DNA from 2 places in the Shewanella amazonensis SB2B genome. Region 2 is predicted to be linked to the other one. Evidence: riboswitches for the same ligand, from Rfam matches in the RefSeq annotation. Region 2 holds a riboswitch; the other holds the start of a gene.
The links. Region 2 has a riboswitch for thiamine pyrophosphate ahead of SAMA_RS07555 (TonB-dependent receptor). Riboswitches for the same ligand answer to the same signal wherever they lie in the genome.
Positions count from the first base shown of each region.

Region 1: it holds a riboswitch for thiamine pyrophosphate, as region 2 does, so the genes downstream of both, thiC (phosphomethylpyrimidine synthase ThiC) here and SAMA_RS07555 (TonB-dependent receptor) in region 2, are expected to answer to the same signal.

Region 1 covers NC_008700.1:2,261,516-2,269,446, forward strand. Annotated here, with positions in the region: gene SAMA_RS09730 (HesA/MoeB/ThiF family protein) at 1-668, opposite strand, end outside; gene thiE (thiamine phosphate synthase) at 658-2,235, opposite strand; gene thiC (phosphomethylpyrimidine synthase ThiC) at 2,236-4,230, opposite strand; TPP riboswitch at 4,384-4,482, opposite strand; gene SAMA_RS09745 (hypothetical protein) at 4,614-5,822, opposite strand; gene trhA (PAQR family membrane homeostasis protein TrhA) at 6,259-6,984, shown strand; gene SAMA_RS09755 (error-prone DNA polymerase) at 7,139-7,931, opposite strand, start outside.
Region 2 covers NC_008700.1:1,757,292-1,765,222, forward strand. Annotated here, with positions in the region: gene SAMA_RS07530 (M61 family metallopeptidase) at 1-1,598, opposite strand, end outside; gene hinT (purine nucleoside phosphoramidase) at 1,786-2,139, shown strand; gene SAMA_RS19930 (PaaI family thioesterase) at 2,151-3,140, shown strand; gene SAMA_RS07550 (YcfL family protein) at 3,315-3,710, shown strand; TPP riboswitch at 3,922-4,027, shown strand; gene SAMA_RS07555 (TonB-dependent receptor) at 4,081-6,273, shown strand; gene SAMA_RS07560 (hypothetical protein) at 6,338-6,598, shown strand; gene pnuC (nicotinamide riboside transporter PnuC) at 6,602-7,249, shown strand; gene SAMA_RS19140 (phosphotransferase) at 7,246-7,931, shown strand, end outside.

The sequences.
Region 1 (7,931 bases), 500 kb from region 2:
CTGAAATCGAAACGTTGCAGGCGTCCAGCCTCGCAGGGAAGTTGAAGCAGTTCATTCAAACAAAGTTGTGCCTGCATCGAAGCGACAATGGCCACAGCGGGCCCCATAACCCCAACCGCAGCACAGTTTTGCGCCGAAGTGGTGCCTGGCGGGAACAGACACTGATAGCAGCCACCCTCACCGGGCCGCTGAACAAACAAAAGCCCGTCAAAACCGGCAATGGCACCGCTGATAAGCGTTTTGCCGTGTTTAGCGCAGTACGCCGAAATAAGATGCCGCGCCGTAAAATTATCGGTGCAATCAAGCACCAGCCCGGCGCCGTCGAGCTGAGTTAACGTCTCACTGTTAAGCTCGCCGTACACAGAGACTTTTAAGCCAGGCTCTCGAGCCTGAAGGCGCGCGGCGGCGACCCCGGCCTTGGTTTTGCCCAAATCAAGGTCGCAAAACAGCATCTGGCGCGGCAGGTTAGAAAGCTCCACGCTATCGGCATCGAACAGTGATAAGTGCCCCACTCCCGACGCGGCCAGCAGCATGGCCGCCTGACAGCCAAGGCCACCCACGCCCACTATGGCCACATGGGAGTTCCTTAATCTGAGCTGCCCGGCTTCGCCGCATTCTGGCAGCAAAATTTGCCGCGAGTAGCGGATAAAATCTTTATCAGCGAGCATTCCGCATCTCCCAGGCGTCAGCGAGTGCGCGAAAGGCAGTCGCCGGTTCGCTTGCTTCGGTCACAGCACGTACCACGGCAATGCTGTCCACGCCTGTAGCAGCGACCTCAGGCAAATTACCCGCCTCTATACCGCCAATCGCCACCGTTGGCACAGCTGTACTGACAATCTTCGCAAGAAGTGCCAGCGTCTCCAGCCCCTGTGGTTTGGAAGGCATTTCCTTGGTGGTAGTGGGAAAAATATGCCCAAGGGCGAGGTAGCTGGGGTTAAGCTCAAGGGCCAGCAAGGCCTCAAACAACCCGTGACTCGACAGCCCAAGGGCCATGCCAGCCTCAGCAATGGCATCCAGCGGCACGGCCTCTATATCCTCCTGCCCAAGATGCACCCCAAAGGCACCATGGCTGATGGCAAGGCGCCAATGGTCGTTAATAAAGACGCGCGCCCGATGCTGCCTGCCAAGGGCAATGGCGCGGATGATGTCCGCTTCAGCCGCGCTACCCGGGCCAATCTCGCCCTTGATGCGCAGCTGAATTGGGTTGGCGCCTGCCTCAAGCAGTGTTTCAAGCATATCGATGTCGGCCACCACGGGATAAACGCCCAAATCATGACCCAGGCGGGTAAACCCCTTGGTTGGCAACCTGTGACTGCGGCTTTCATGTAATCGGTGAATCGATGCCATAGCGGCCAGGGACTCAGGCATGCCGGTGCGGGCCAGTGGCCCGGGGCCAGAACCTACAGCGCTTGCCTGCCTGAGCCCCTCAAATACATAGGCTTTGGCCAGCAGCACCGCATCGGGCAGCACCAACCCCTTGGCGACAAAGGCGGCTATGGCACTTGAAAGCGTGCAGCCGCTGCCGTGATTGTGCACAGTCGCAACCCGCTCATTGCTGAGCCAAAATCCCTGACGCCTGTGCAGCGGCGAAATGGTAGCAATATCACCCAGCAGCAACAGATCCCTGGCCTTAGACTGCTGCCATGGGCAATCTCCTCCCTTGGCAAGAATGCTGCCGCCAAAGGCCTGCCACAGTACGTTGGCAGCCCACTCCAGAGCATCGTCATCATTGAGTAAGCGGCCGATAAGACGGGAAAGTTCCGCCTTGTTGGGGGTGATAAGGCTAATTTTTCCGGCAAAGGGACTGAAATCCAGACCAGACCGTTCCCCGGTTTTATCGGGGCAGGTATTGTCTGGCGACTGCAGGTCACCACCGCAGGAGGCCACCATAACAGGGTCAAGAATAACTGGCACGCCGGGTAAGTTTTCACCCAGCCAGTCAGCCAAAAAATCCAGCTGCGGCTGATTGGCGATAAGGCCTATCTTGACTGCGCTGGGGTACAAATCCGCCTTTAACGTCTCAAGCTGGGCACGCAGCATCCTTGGTGTCACCGGCTCAACCGCCGTCACCGCCACCGAGTTTTGCGCCGTTATGGCGGTTATCACGCTGCAACCATAGCAGCCCAGGTCTTGCAGCGTCAGCAAATCCGCCTGAATACCGGCGCCGCCGCCGCTGTCTGAGCCTGCGATAGTCCAGACGATGGGTTTAGCTGCCATGTCGTTGATTTTGGCCATCTACACCGGTTCCTTTTCGGTGCTCAGGGCCGCTTCCACATGAGTCTCGCTGTAAAGCGCACTGCCTGTCTGTTTAAAGGTGGCCGACATCTTGTCCATACCCGCCCTGGCGTAGCTTTCTGCCTTGGAATAGCTTTCGGCCGCCCCCACTTCAAGGGTCTGTACGCTGTCAGCCTCGCTGCGGGCAGCATTCTCCAGACTGGCCGCATAGTCGCGTACATCCTGGGTGATTTTCATCGAGCAGAACTTGGGGCCGCACATGGAGCAAAAATGGGCCACCTTGGCCGACTCCTGCGGCAGAGTTTCGTCGTGATAGGCACGGGCAGTATCGGGATCCAGCCCGAGGTTGTACTGATCCTCCCAGCGAAACTCGAATCGTGCCTTGGACAGCGCATTGTCGCGGATTTGCGCGCCGGGATGTCCCTTGGCGACATCGGCAGCGTGGGCGGCAATCTTGTAAGCAATAAGCCCTTGTTTTACATCTTCCTTGTTCGGCAGGCCCAAATGTTCTTTCGGCGTGACGTAACAAAGCATGGCGCAGCCATACCAGGCAATCATGGCCGCCCCAATACCGGAGGTGAAGTGATCGTAGCCTGGGGCAATGTCGGTGGTTTGCGGGCCCAGGGTATAAAACGGCGCCTCTGCGCAGTGCTCAAGCTGCTTATCCATGTTCTCTTTGATGAGCTGCATGGGGATGTGGCCCGGACCTTCAATGATGGTCTGCACATCGTATTCCCAGGCGATTTTTACCAGCTCCCCCAGGGTTTCGAGCTCAGCAAACTGGGCTTCGTCATTGGCATCGGCAATGGAGCCCGGACGCATACCGTCGCCGAGCGACAACGACACATCATAGGCGGCGCAAAGCTCGCAAATATCGCGAAAATGGGTGTAGAGGAAGTTTTCCTGATGGTGGCTTAAGCACCATTTGGCCATGATGGAGCCGCCGCGGGACACTATGCCGGTAACCCGTTTTGCAGTCATGGGCACGTAGCGAAGCAGCACGCCCGCGTGGATGGTGAAGTAATCCACCCCCTGCTCGGCCTGTTCAATCAGGGTGTCGCGGAATACTTCCCAGTTAAGATCTTCGGCGATGCCGTTGACCTTCTCCAGCGCCTGATAAATCGGCACAGTGCCAATAGGCACCGGTGAGTTACGCACAATCCATTCGCGGGTTTCGTGAATATAACGGCCGGTGGACAGGTCCATCACGGTATCTGCGCCCCAGCGGGTGGACCACACCAGCTTTTCCACCTCTTCTTCGATGGATGAGGTCACGGCCGAGTTGCCGATATTGGCGTTCACCTTCACCAAAAAGTTGCGACCAATGATCATAGGCTCCGCTTCGGGGTGATTGATGTTGGCCGGAATAATCGCCCGGCCACGGGCTACTTCGTCACGGACAAACTCAGGGGTAATGGGTTTGCTCACCAGAGCGCCAAAGGCTTCGCCTGGTTTTTTGCGGTTAAGCTGCTCATCGGTGACTTCATCCCGGGCCATGTTTTCGCGAATGGCGATGTATTCCATCTCAGGGGTGATAATACCCTGACGGGCATAATGCAGCTGGGTAACCCGCTTACCGGCCTTGGCGCGGCGCGGCTTTGGCAGCACATCAAAACGCAGGTGATCCAGCCCGTCATCGGCGAGACGCTGCTGGGTAAAGTTGGATGAGGCGCTGTTAAGCTCTTCGGTATCGCTACGCGCTAAAATCCAGCCTTCACGCAGCTTGGGCAGGCCTCGGCGCACATTGATGTCGGCATTGGGGTCTGAATAAGGACCGGCGCAGTCGTACACCTTGATGGGTGGGTTGGCCTCAAAGGTTTCTTCGCCGCGGGTATTCACGATACGGGTATCGGTTTGATGGATTTGGCGCATGCCCACCTGGATATCAGGCCGTGAGCCTTCAATGAAAATCTTTTCGGAATTGGGGCGGCGCAGCGGCTTTAAGTTATCGATAAAGTCCTGGGCGGCTTTACGGGTTTCGCGGCGGTTTGACATCAGCAATCTCACTTTTGGTTTCAAAATGGAGTTGCTTGTCGGGGGAGAAAATTGAGCAGTTGAATCAGCGGCGACGATAAATTCCAAGGTGCGATGTTTATCGTCTCATTCACCTCATCTTACGGCGATCCATTGTGGTGGCGCGAGTTTGAGGTGGATTTGATGCTTGTTTCCTTCGCAGGTTCTAACCTGATCAGGTTCAACGGATCCCGAATAAACGGTCTCAGCCCTAAGGCACTCCGACAAGTGCTGGCAGTATAGGCTGAGGCGATGCGCCTTGACAATAGCCGTTAAACGGAAAAGTTTTCAGCATTGCAACCAACGACAATTCAATTTATTTACATATACTTGAACACAAATCTATGTTTTGTGATGAATATATTTCAACGCAAATCTCGCTTGCCCATCAAGGCAAGGTACTTATTGATGCCTTCCTTCAGCGCCTTTTTCACCTTGTCTTCACCACAGCGAAATGGGAATCCCAGGTTTTCGGCGTGCGGATTCAACGGCGTTGGCACCTTGACCACCCGATAACAGGTATCGCCTGATTTGACGATACGGTTGGGATCGATTTTCGAATCAAGGGTATTGGGTTTATAGAAATCATCGGCGCTCGGTACCAACAGTACCTCCATCTCGGGCAACAACTCCGACATACTGCGACCCGATGCGCCAAAGTGAGCCGTTTTATCACTGGCATAACGCTCAGACAGAGCCGTGAGCGCCTGTTCATTTTGCCGCGCCATAAAGCGACTGGCGGGAGTCGAGAAATCAAGCTGGCTGTGCTCAGGTAGTGTGGGCGTCTCTATTGGCGGCAGTGATTCCCACCGAGCCTCCTGCGCCGGTTCAACCGAAGGCTGTGCTGGGAGCGGTTCATCTTTGATAGGGGCAGGCTCTTTTGGCGCTGTAGCCAAGACTGGCTCGAGAGGCGCTTTTTGCTTGTTCACAAGCTCACGCTCAAGCTGTTCGGGTTGGGGGTTGGTGGCTGTGGGCTCTGAAGGATTTGCTTCTGATGGCTGTTCAGTCACCTGCTTTGGCGCGCTGAAAACCAAATAGGATTGCAACGCCTTGGGCTTATTGGCTCGCCCGTCCAGTGCCGTACTTAACGAACCCAGGTGCGGTGCCAATTGCCAGGCGAGCAGCCCCAATACCGCCAGGTGCACCAGGGTAACGGACAGCAACAACTTAATCGGCAGTGCCTGTGGTTCTTTGGTTCCATCTCGCGCTTCGGCTGCACCTTGTTTTACAGCGTCAACTTGTTTTACGGTGCCTGGCCGCTCCCCTGCTTCCAGTGACGTATAGGCCGTTAACGCTGGAACCAGCGTTGAGCTGTTGGCATGTTCAGCACCTCCGAGATCAAGGCTATTGGTAAGATTATCGGCGTCAAGACAGGGCCAGATAGAGGTAACAAAGAGCGGCAGTGGTAATTCCTGCGGGATTCGGGTAGAGAGCAGTGGCGTCAAGACTTGATCCCCTTGCTCTTTTTCACCGTTTGCATACCGATAGTCGAATTCATCTCTGTGGCCTTGTATGCCCGATGTGTTCAACACGGGATGGATGCCAGAGTCGGTGTAGTTACTGCTTTTTGTCAAACGCCTGTCCTTTTCCCTGGCCTGTTTCTTCGTTTTCCAGCGCTTTTACATGGTTTGTACGTGGCTTTCTAAAGACCAGCGGCAAGCTCTTACGGATCAACCAGCCCTTCCTGATTGGGTCAATTCCGGTAGCGGGTACTGGCAATAGAACTGAATAGTCGATGCTGATAATTCATGCTGCTGTGGGCACCATTAACCATATCGCTATTGGAACAGAGACCGGCTGCAAAAGTTCCTGATTGATCATCATCTCGCCACCCGGCGATCGGCTTTAAAGTGGCTAAATTTAGAACAACTGAAAAAGTGACGCGCTCAATCATCTGATTTAAAAGAGATAAAATAATTTAAGCGTACACATGTACTCTTTTGTGGTGTTTGCAGAAAGTGAATGTTAGATTATCGACTCTAATGCCAAGCCCAAGCTGACGAGTTCACCATGCCGCCAATGCAAGCCAGCAGCGTATCAGATACTGCTCCCGTTAATGTCCCCAATGCCCCCGCCGATGCTTCAGGCAATGCCAGTACGGCTGCGTATTGTGAGCGGGAAGAGCTGGCCAATACCTTAAGCCATGGCATTGGCGTGCTGGCGGCACTGATTGGCACAGTCGCTATGTTGCACGACAGCATTGGCCATTTGAGTGCACTGCAAACTCTCGGCGTTGGCCTCTATGGCCTGAGTATGGTACTGCTGTTTGCCTGCTCTACCGCTTATCACTGGGCCACATCGCCTACGCTCAAGCGCAAATTCAAATTGTTTGACCACTGCGCCATTTACCTTTTGATTGCAGGAACCTACACGCCTTTTGTACTCATTACCCTGGAAGGCGCCGGTGTCGACTGGGTGCTGGCTGCCATCTGGTTGTTTGCGCTTGGCGGGATTGGATTCAAGCTTTTGTTTTTACATCGCTTTAAAGCGTTCAGCCTGCTGCTTTACCTTGCCATGGGCTGGTTGTGTGTGGCGGTGCTCGACAAGATGATCGCCGGGCTCAGTGATACCGGTTTTACCCTGCTGCTCACCGGCGGCCTGTTTTACAGCCTGGGCGTGGTGTTTTATGCGGTGAAACGCATCCCCTTTAACCATGCCATATGGCACCTGTTTGTGCTTGGCGGCGCCATCAGTCACTTCCTGTGTATTTATCTCACTGTGATCCCCAAGGGCTAACGGATAAAAGCCAAAGCACCAAAGGGCATAAAGGTGAGTCACAAACGCCAGTCCTCACCATACCAGTGATTTTACCCAACCACGTATGTCCGCCATCATTCAGCGTTGTTGACCAGTCTGCCTGCTGATAGCTGAGCTATGATGGCGCTCAGCCCTAGTGAAAATCCCGCGAGGCCACTTTGAGGCTATCGAGCAAATGCGAGATATCCTCAAGGCGACCCGCCACCACATGGGTTACGCCATCGGCATGTTCCACAGTGCCACTTACCTTCAAAATAGTTGATGTTAAATACGGTTTTCGCTGCGCCCTTGCTGTACCCATCCACACTATCAGATTGGTATTGCCTGTTTCATCTTCCAGGGTAATAAAGGTTACACCCGATGCAGTGCCGGGTCGCTGCCTGCCAGTTACCACACCGGCAACAGTCACCAACTGGCCATGGCGGGTATTTTCAAGCGCTTTTGCTGTCAAAGATTTTCCAAGCAAGCCGGCAATTCGCAACAATGCCATCGGATGTTGCCCGAGACTTAACCCCTTGCTGCGATAATCCGCCTTGAGGCACTGGACCGCATTGGGGGCATCCAGACTTGGCTCAGTTCCCACTGGCTTAAGCGGCTCTGGCAAGTCATCAAACAGCGGCAGGCTTGCCTGACGGGCAGAGAGTTGCCAGCGACTTTGAAATCGGTGGCCACTGAGCAGTCTGAAGGCATCGGCAGCGGCAAGCAGCTCCAAAGCATGCCTGTCGAGCAGCATGCTGATTTCACTCAAGTGCGCAAAACCAGCAGCAGAACGAACGTCCACCAACCTTTGCATAGCCTGCTCTTTCAAGCCTTTGACCTGCCTGAATCCCAGTCGAATAGCAAAGCCAGTGGCGGTCTTCACCAGGCTGCTGTCCCACTGGCTGTGATTGATACACACATCAAACACCTCCACCCCATGACGGCGC
Region 2 (7,931 bases):
TTGGCCGTGGCCTGAAGCCCATCGATGGCAATCAGTAAGTCACCAGCCGATAAACCGGCCAGATGTGCACTGCTGGATTCTGCCACCGTTTGAATTCTTACCCCCAATGGCTCTGCCTTGAATTTGGCACCAAGAGACAGTGTCAGTGGCGAAGGTTTTCCGCCCCCGGTGTCGTTTTGACCGCTTGCGGCCCTGAGCGCCATGTGAACACCAAACTCGGCAAGCAGCGGGGCGAGGGGTAAGTCGTCCGTGTTATCCAAATAGGCGAAAATATCGCTCACATCGCGGCCAAGCAGCTCTGCTACCAGAGCCTGATGACTGTGTTCGTCAGTTCCCTGTCCGGTCAGTCCAAAACGCTCCCATAACAGGCGCATCAGGGAGTCCAGGCTCTCCTTACCTGCGGTTTCCTTGCGGATGACAAGATCGAGATACAGGCCGAAGAGTGCGCCCTTGGTGTAATAGCTTACGATGGCGTTTTGGGCATTTTCATCCTGTTTGTAAAACTTGGTCCAGGCATTAAAGCTCGAATCCCTGAGGCTTTGTTTGAAACGGCCCACACCCCGGTATACCCGTGTCATGGTTTCACTGAGCATGTCCAGGTAGGTTTCGGTATCGACTTTGCCCGCTTTAAGCGTCAGCAGGTCGTCATAGTAAGACGTCAGTCCTTCGTAAGCCCACAATTGCCGGGTGTAGCTCTCACTCTCCAGCGAATAGGGGATAAAGGTAGCGGGTTTAATCCGCTTAACGTTCCAGCTGTGGAAATACTCATGGCTGCACAGGGATAAATAAGTGCGATAGTCCTTGTTGACTTTGTCGTCCATGGACAGCGGCAAATCTTTACGTGAGCACACCAGTGCCGTTGAGCTGCGGTGTTCCAATCCGCCAAAGCCATTGTCCAATACCATGGTCATAAACAGGTATTCATCAAAGGGGGCTGGCGCACCAAACAGCTGTATTTGCGTTTCGCAGATGGCTTTTAAATCCTGGCAAAGGCGCTCCATATCGCAGCGATGGCGGCCGGTCAGCACTATGTGGTGGGGCACGCCGCAGGCCTCAAAACTTGCCTGGGTAAAGTCACCCATTTCTACCGGGTGGTCGATAAGGGCGTCATAGTTTTCGGCTTCAAAGGCGCCAAACTGCCAGGCATCGCCGCTGCGTCTTGGCAGGGTTGTCGCCACTCGCCAATGATTGAGGGCAATCTCGGTCGGCGTCTGAATCTCAACCCACAGCGGTCCGTCGGTTTGGCCTTCTACCGCCAGAAACACACTGGAGCCATTGAAAAAACCATGGGTCATATCCAGATGTGCACTGCGTACCGACAGGTCGAATGCGTACACCTGATATGACAGGCGCAGCGGCTCTGTTGAGCGGTTTTCCACTTGCCAACGTTGTTTATCGAGTTGAGTCAGAGCGACGGGGTTATTCGCTTGCCAGGCTTTGATTCCAATCAGATTGCGGGCAAAGTCACGCACCATATACGAGCCCGGGATCCAGGCTGGCAACGAAAGCAATTGGTTAACACTTGGGGTTGGGATCTCCAGATTGACCTCAAACAGATGAGCTTTGGGATCACTTGGAATAATGCTGTAACGGATCATAATGGTTCCCGAAATCAATTATGCAGGCATGCTGCCAAATTCCAGCTCTGTTGGCAAAGGGAGTTGGCTTTTCTCTTACCCAAATGTGCTGGGTCTTGCTATGATAAGCCCATTGAATTCAAGGCAGAAAACAGCCTCTTTTTCCTCAGGAATGGATAGCCAACCCTGACAGCATATGGAGTTCACCATGGCCGAAGAAACCATTTTCAGCAAAATAATCCGCCGCGAAATCCCTGCCGATATCCTGTACCAGGATGAACTGGTCACCGCGTTTCGCGATATCGCCCCCAAGGCGCCGACCCATGTGTTGATAGTACCCAATCATCTTATTCCCACTGCCAATGATGTGAAGGCATCGGATGAGCTCGCGCTTGGCCGTATGTTTACTGTGGCCGCCAAGCTCGCGGACGAAGCTGGCATTGCCAAAGATGGTTATCGACTCATCATGAACTGCAACAGTCACGGTGGCCAGGAGGTGTACCATATTCACATGCACCTGGTGGGCGGCGAGCCTTTGGGCCCAATGCTTGCCCAGCGTTGATTGGCGGTGTTATGAAAGTTAATCCGGATTTTTTTGAGCTCACACCGCTGGCGCAACGCTTTGTCAGCCAACTGGCCCAGTGTCGGCGTCTGGGTATCAAGGTGCACGAAGGCAGCGAGCATCATGTACTTTTGGAGCTGCCCTATAGTCAGGCGTTGATTGGCTACCCTGACACCGGGGTTATCCACGGCGGGGTGATCACCACCCTGATAGACACCGCCAGTGGCACAGCTGTGGTCTGTGCCATTCAGGAGAAATTCCAAACCCTGGAAATTTCACCCACTCTGGATTTACGGGTCGACTATATGCGTCCTGCTGAGCCCGGCAAGAGTGTCTACGCCTTCGCGGAATGCTACCGCTTATCGTCCAACATCGCCTTTACCCGTGCTATCGCCTATCAGGACAGCATAGATGAGCCCATTGCCCATGCGGTTGGCTCCTTTATGCGCATCAGTCCCGAAATGGTGGGGGAAACTTTCCGCAATGCGCTATTGGAAGACAACGTTATCCTTGGTCCTGTGGTGACTGAGCTTGCCCATTGTCCCGACGAGGCCCAAAGTCCCAAACCCATGGATGTGAAGGAAATCGTGCGTCGGGTGGCGGAACTGAACGACTTTGGCCATCTGTTGGAGCAAGTGCCTTATGCCCGCTTCATCGGTATGGAGGTGGAGCGATTTGGGGATGAGCTGGTTTGCCGATTACCTTCGCGGGATGCCAATATTGGTAATCCTGTGCTGCCGGCTATCCATGGTGGTGTGATTGCCGGCTTTATGGAAATGTCGGCAATCGTGCAACTGATGGTGTTTATGCAAACCTCGAGAGTGCCTAAAGTAGTCGATTTTTCAATTGATTACCTGAGGGCCGGTTTGCATAAGGATACCTTTGCCGAGTGTATTATTACCCGGCAGGGGCGGCGGGTCGCCAATGTGAACATCAGTTGCTGGCAAACCAATCGCAAACAGTTGATAGCCACGGCAAGGGCCCACTTCCTGATTGATTAAGGCGCCGGATGAATACGGTTGTCTTTGGTTTCAGCTTAATCAGCGGGCATTCAGCAAAGTGCAATTACACTGATGCAGATTCACTGGCGAGGATAACATAGGTTTTCCATGCTCAATTTGGTCTGAAGCCTAACGGCACAGGCGCTGCGCATGTTTGGCAAAACAGGAGGTTTTATGAAGATTGCACAGCTGGTTTTACTGGTGGCCCTCGTAGTGCTTGCCGGTGGCTGCGCCAAGCATACGGCAGGGATTTCGGGGTCATCGTCGGGGGAGACCCGTGTAGATAACAGTACCTTCGGTCGCGAGGTGTCTGTGGGCGAGCTCAAAATGAGCAGCAGCGGTGACTTGCTCACGGCCCATGCGCTTATTCAGAGCCGGGTGGCTACCGATCTCAGGCTGCAGTATCGTTTTACCTGGTACGATACCCAGGGGTTGGTGATTGACGGAGAAGGGCAGAGCTGGCAGTCGCTTAAGCTCCATGGTATGCAGCAGATGCAGGTGAGCTCGGCGGCGCCCAATCCATCCGCCAGCCGTTTCGAGGTCTATGTGCGCAAGGCATTTTCCAACTAAGCTGCACTGGCACGCAGTGCTAATGATTAAACACCGGCATCGCCGGTGTTGTTATTGCAGCAGGCTTATTGTGTACTTTATCTTTGCGTGCTGTTTCTGACGCCGGAGCCTTATGCACGAGCCTTACGCAGGAGCACTGTCACGGGAGTGAAAATTTCCAGCTGAGGTTTGCAACAAAAGTATCATCCCGGTGGAATATGGGCGTATAATTGGCGGCGCCAAGGGGTGTCTGCCGCATGCAGACTGAGATGTCTCAGGACGAACCCTTAGAACCTGATCCGGCTGATACCGGCGTAGGAATGGGCTGATACTGCAAATTTATTGCCACTCCGAGCTTGCCGGATCTCATACAAATTTTGTTGAGGTCCAAATGTTTACTAAATCCCGTATTCCCCTGTTTGCCCTGGCACCCGTGTCTTTGGCCGTATGTTCGTCGCTGGCCTTTGCCGCTGACAACAAGGCTACTGCTGAAGAAAACCCCATGGAAGTAATGCTGGTGACGGCCGATTTTCGGGGGCTCTCGGTTGAAAAAATTCCCTCCAGCGTTACCGTGATTGATGCCCAGAAGATAGAAGACGAAGGCGCCCGGCACTTTGAAGATATTTTGGGTTCTGTGGCCAATTTCAACTGGTCCGGTGGTACCTCCAGGCCCCGATATTTCCAGATCCGTGGGGTAGGCGAGCAGGAGGACTACAAGGGCGCGCCCAATTCCTCCGTTGGCTATTTGATTGACGATATCGACCTGTCAGGGCTGGGCATGGTGTCCAGCATGTACGATCTGCAGCAAGTGGAAGTGCTGCGTGGTCCTCAGGGTACCCGCTACGGCGCCAACGCGCTGGCAGGCCTGATTTATCTTAAGAGCAACGACCCCACTGAGCAGTTTGAACACGGTGCCCGGCTGAGTCTTGGCAATGATAATCTTAAAACCTTCGCCGGTTTCAGCTCAGGTCCCATGATGGAGTCTGGGGAACTGCTGTACCGTGTTGCCATTGAGCAGCACCGTCAGGACGGTTTTCGTGACAACCTGTACCTTGACCGTTCAGACACCAACAAGCGTGATGAACTGAGTTTCAGAACCAAGGTGCGCTGGTATGCCAACGACCATACCCAGGTAGACTTCACCCTGATGCACGCAGACTTTGACAATGGTTACGATGCCTGGACTCTGGATAACAATGGCTTTGATACCCTGACCGACATGCCGGGCACTGATGCCCAGCGCACCACGGGTGTGGGATTGAAGCTGTTGTACGATGGCTTCGATAAGGCCGAGTTGACCTCACTGACCAGCTTTGCCGGGACTGACCATCATCACGGTTACGATGGCGACTGGGCTAACCCCGAATATTGGGCCGCACGCCAGTGCACCGATGATTATGATGTCAACGGTAATGGCGACTATGCTGACCTTTTACCCTGCGAATACGATTACACCTGGGACAAGCGTGGCGATCGCAGCACCGTATCCCAGGAGTTCCGTTTGGCCAGCAACGAGGCGGGCAAGATTTGGGGTGGCAGCACCGCCTGGCTCGTTGGCCTGTATGGTATGCAGCTTAAAGAAGACAACGACCTGGCTTCTTTTTACAACGGTTGGCCAGATGAAACACTACGCTCCAGCTACGAAGCGACCAACCTCGCCATCTTCGGTCAGCTCGACAGCGACCTGGGGCAGGAGATAAACCTGTCGGTGGGCCTGCGTCTTGAGCGTCGTGATGCCGATTACAGCGATGATGCAGGGGATGCCTTTGACCCATCTGAAACCATGTGGGGGGGCCATATTGCCATCGGCAAACAGCTGAATGAGCAGCATAATCTCTATGGCCGCATTGCCCGCGGTTACAAAGCGGGCGGTTTTAACATGTCGCTGCCTGCTGAGTTTGCCGATAAGAAGGAGTTCGATACTGAAGTCCTCTACAACTACGAAATTGGCCTTAAGTCCAGCTTCCTTGAAGGCAACTTCGACACCAATCTGGCGCTGTTCTTTATGGACAGACAAGATCAGCAGGTATCGGCATCCCAACAGGATCCTGCCAAACCCCAGCGTTTCGTTCTTTTTACCGAAAATGCCGGCAGTTCAACCAATTACGGTGCCGAGCTTGATCTGAACTGGTACGCCACCGATAACCTGCACTTCTACGGCAGCCTGGGCTATCTCAAGGCCGAGTACGGTGACTACAGCTATCAGGATAAATATGGCGGCCTGGTTGACCTCTCTGGCCGTGAGCTGGCCCATGCACCCAATTGGACCTGGTCACTGGGCACCACCTGGCGTGCCGACTCAGGCTTTTTTGTCAACCTCAATGCCAATGGCAAGAGCAAGTTCTACTATTCAGACTCCAATGACTCAGTTTCCAAAGACTATGGGGTGCTCAATGCCCGAGCGGGCTTCGAGGGCGATATCTGGTCTGTCTATGTTTGGGGCCGCAATCTGCTGGATGAAGAATACGGTGTGCGGGGCTTTTATTTCGGCAATGAGCCGGACAATGGCTGGGCGGACAAGCAATATATTCGCTTTGGCGATCCCCGCGCCTTTGGCCTGACCCTGGATGTGCGTTTTCTGTAATTGACATGATTGGCGCCGGGCGTGCGTGCAAGCGCGCCCGCGACGCTTGATGAGGAACCTAATGATGAAACTCACCGCTGAAATCAGCATGTATCCGCTGCATGATAACTACCTCGAGCCTATTCGCTGGTTTATCAGCAGGCTCGACAGCTATCCGCAAATCGTCCGTCGCACCAACGCCATGGCAACTCAGGTACAGGGCGACTATGCAGAGCTGATGGCGATGCTGGCCACCGAAATGCAGGCGGCACACGAAAAATTCGGCAAGGCTGTGTTTGTCTGCAAGTTTATCGGCGGCGAACTTAACCTGTCCCACTCGGAGTAACCCATGCAGGCGGATTTTTGGGGCTGGCTTGGCGGCGCCTTTCACAGTGCCTTTGGTGAAATGCAGGTGCTGTCGGCCTGGGAAGGGGTTGCCGTGATACTGGCCATGGCCTACTTACTGCTGGCCATGAAACGAAGCCGCTGGTGCTGGGTGGCGGCCTTTGCCAGCACCGCCATTTACACTGTGCTTTTTTATGAAGTCGCGCTGCTGATGGAGTCGGCGCTGAATGTGTACTACATGGGCATGGCCATTTACGGCTATTGGCTGTGGCGTCAGGATGGCCAGGATGAACTTAAAGTGCAGCGCTGGCCGCTTAAACTGCATCTGGGCATCATTACGCTGACCTCTATCGCATCCCTTGCTGTGGGGCATTTGATGGCCACCTTTACTGAGGCCTCTTTCCCGTATCTCGATGCGGCAACCACCTGCTTTGCGGTGATGACCACTTTCCTGGTGGCTAAAAAGGTGTTGGAGAACTGGCTGTATTGGGTGGTGATAGATGTGGTGTCCATCTACCTCTACCTCAGTAAGGGATTGATGATGACATCCCTGCTGTTTGTGTTTTACGTGGGGCTGGCGGTGGCTGGTTATTTTGTATGGCGTGCTGCTGCGGCCGAGCAGCGTCCCCCTGAGCTGGCGCTTAATTCATGACAATCCCTCTGGAGATTGAGTCAAGGGAGGGATCCGGGATTAAATCGCTTCCGGGTGTTACCGAAGAGGTGCTGGCATTTATCGCCGATACGGGGCTTTTCGCCGATGGGTATCGCCTAAAGCCTTTGACCCGCGGCCTCAGCAATCATAACCTGGCGCTCTTTGCCCGCGAAGGCGCCTATGTCCTTCGGGTGAACCGTGATGAGAGCAGCGCCTTTTGTCAGCGGGCCTTTGAAGCCGAGAACTGGCGCCTGGCAGCGTCAGCGGGACTTGCCCCGACCTTGGTGGCCCAAAGCATTGATGGTCGCTGCTATCTCTCGCCTTTATTGGAGGACGGCGGCTGGCAACAGCGTTATCAGGAAGTCCCTCTGAGTCAAATCACCTGTGACGCGGCTTTTTTTACATCGCCCGGTCAAACACATGCCGGGAGTGACAGGGAGCCGGATGGTCTCACACACACGACCAGGCTGCTGCTCGACCTGCTGCTGGGATTGCAGGCTCTACCTGTGCCCGCGAATGTGAAGGGTTTTACCACCCAGTGGCAGGATTATGAGACGGCGTTGGATGCGAGCCAATCGCACTGGGCCCGCAATCCCCGCTGGCAGGAGGCCTATCAGGCACTGGCGGCAGAATTTACCGAGGTCGAGGCTGCCATGGCGCGCCTCGATGCGATGGGACTTTC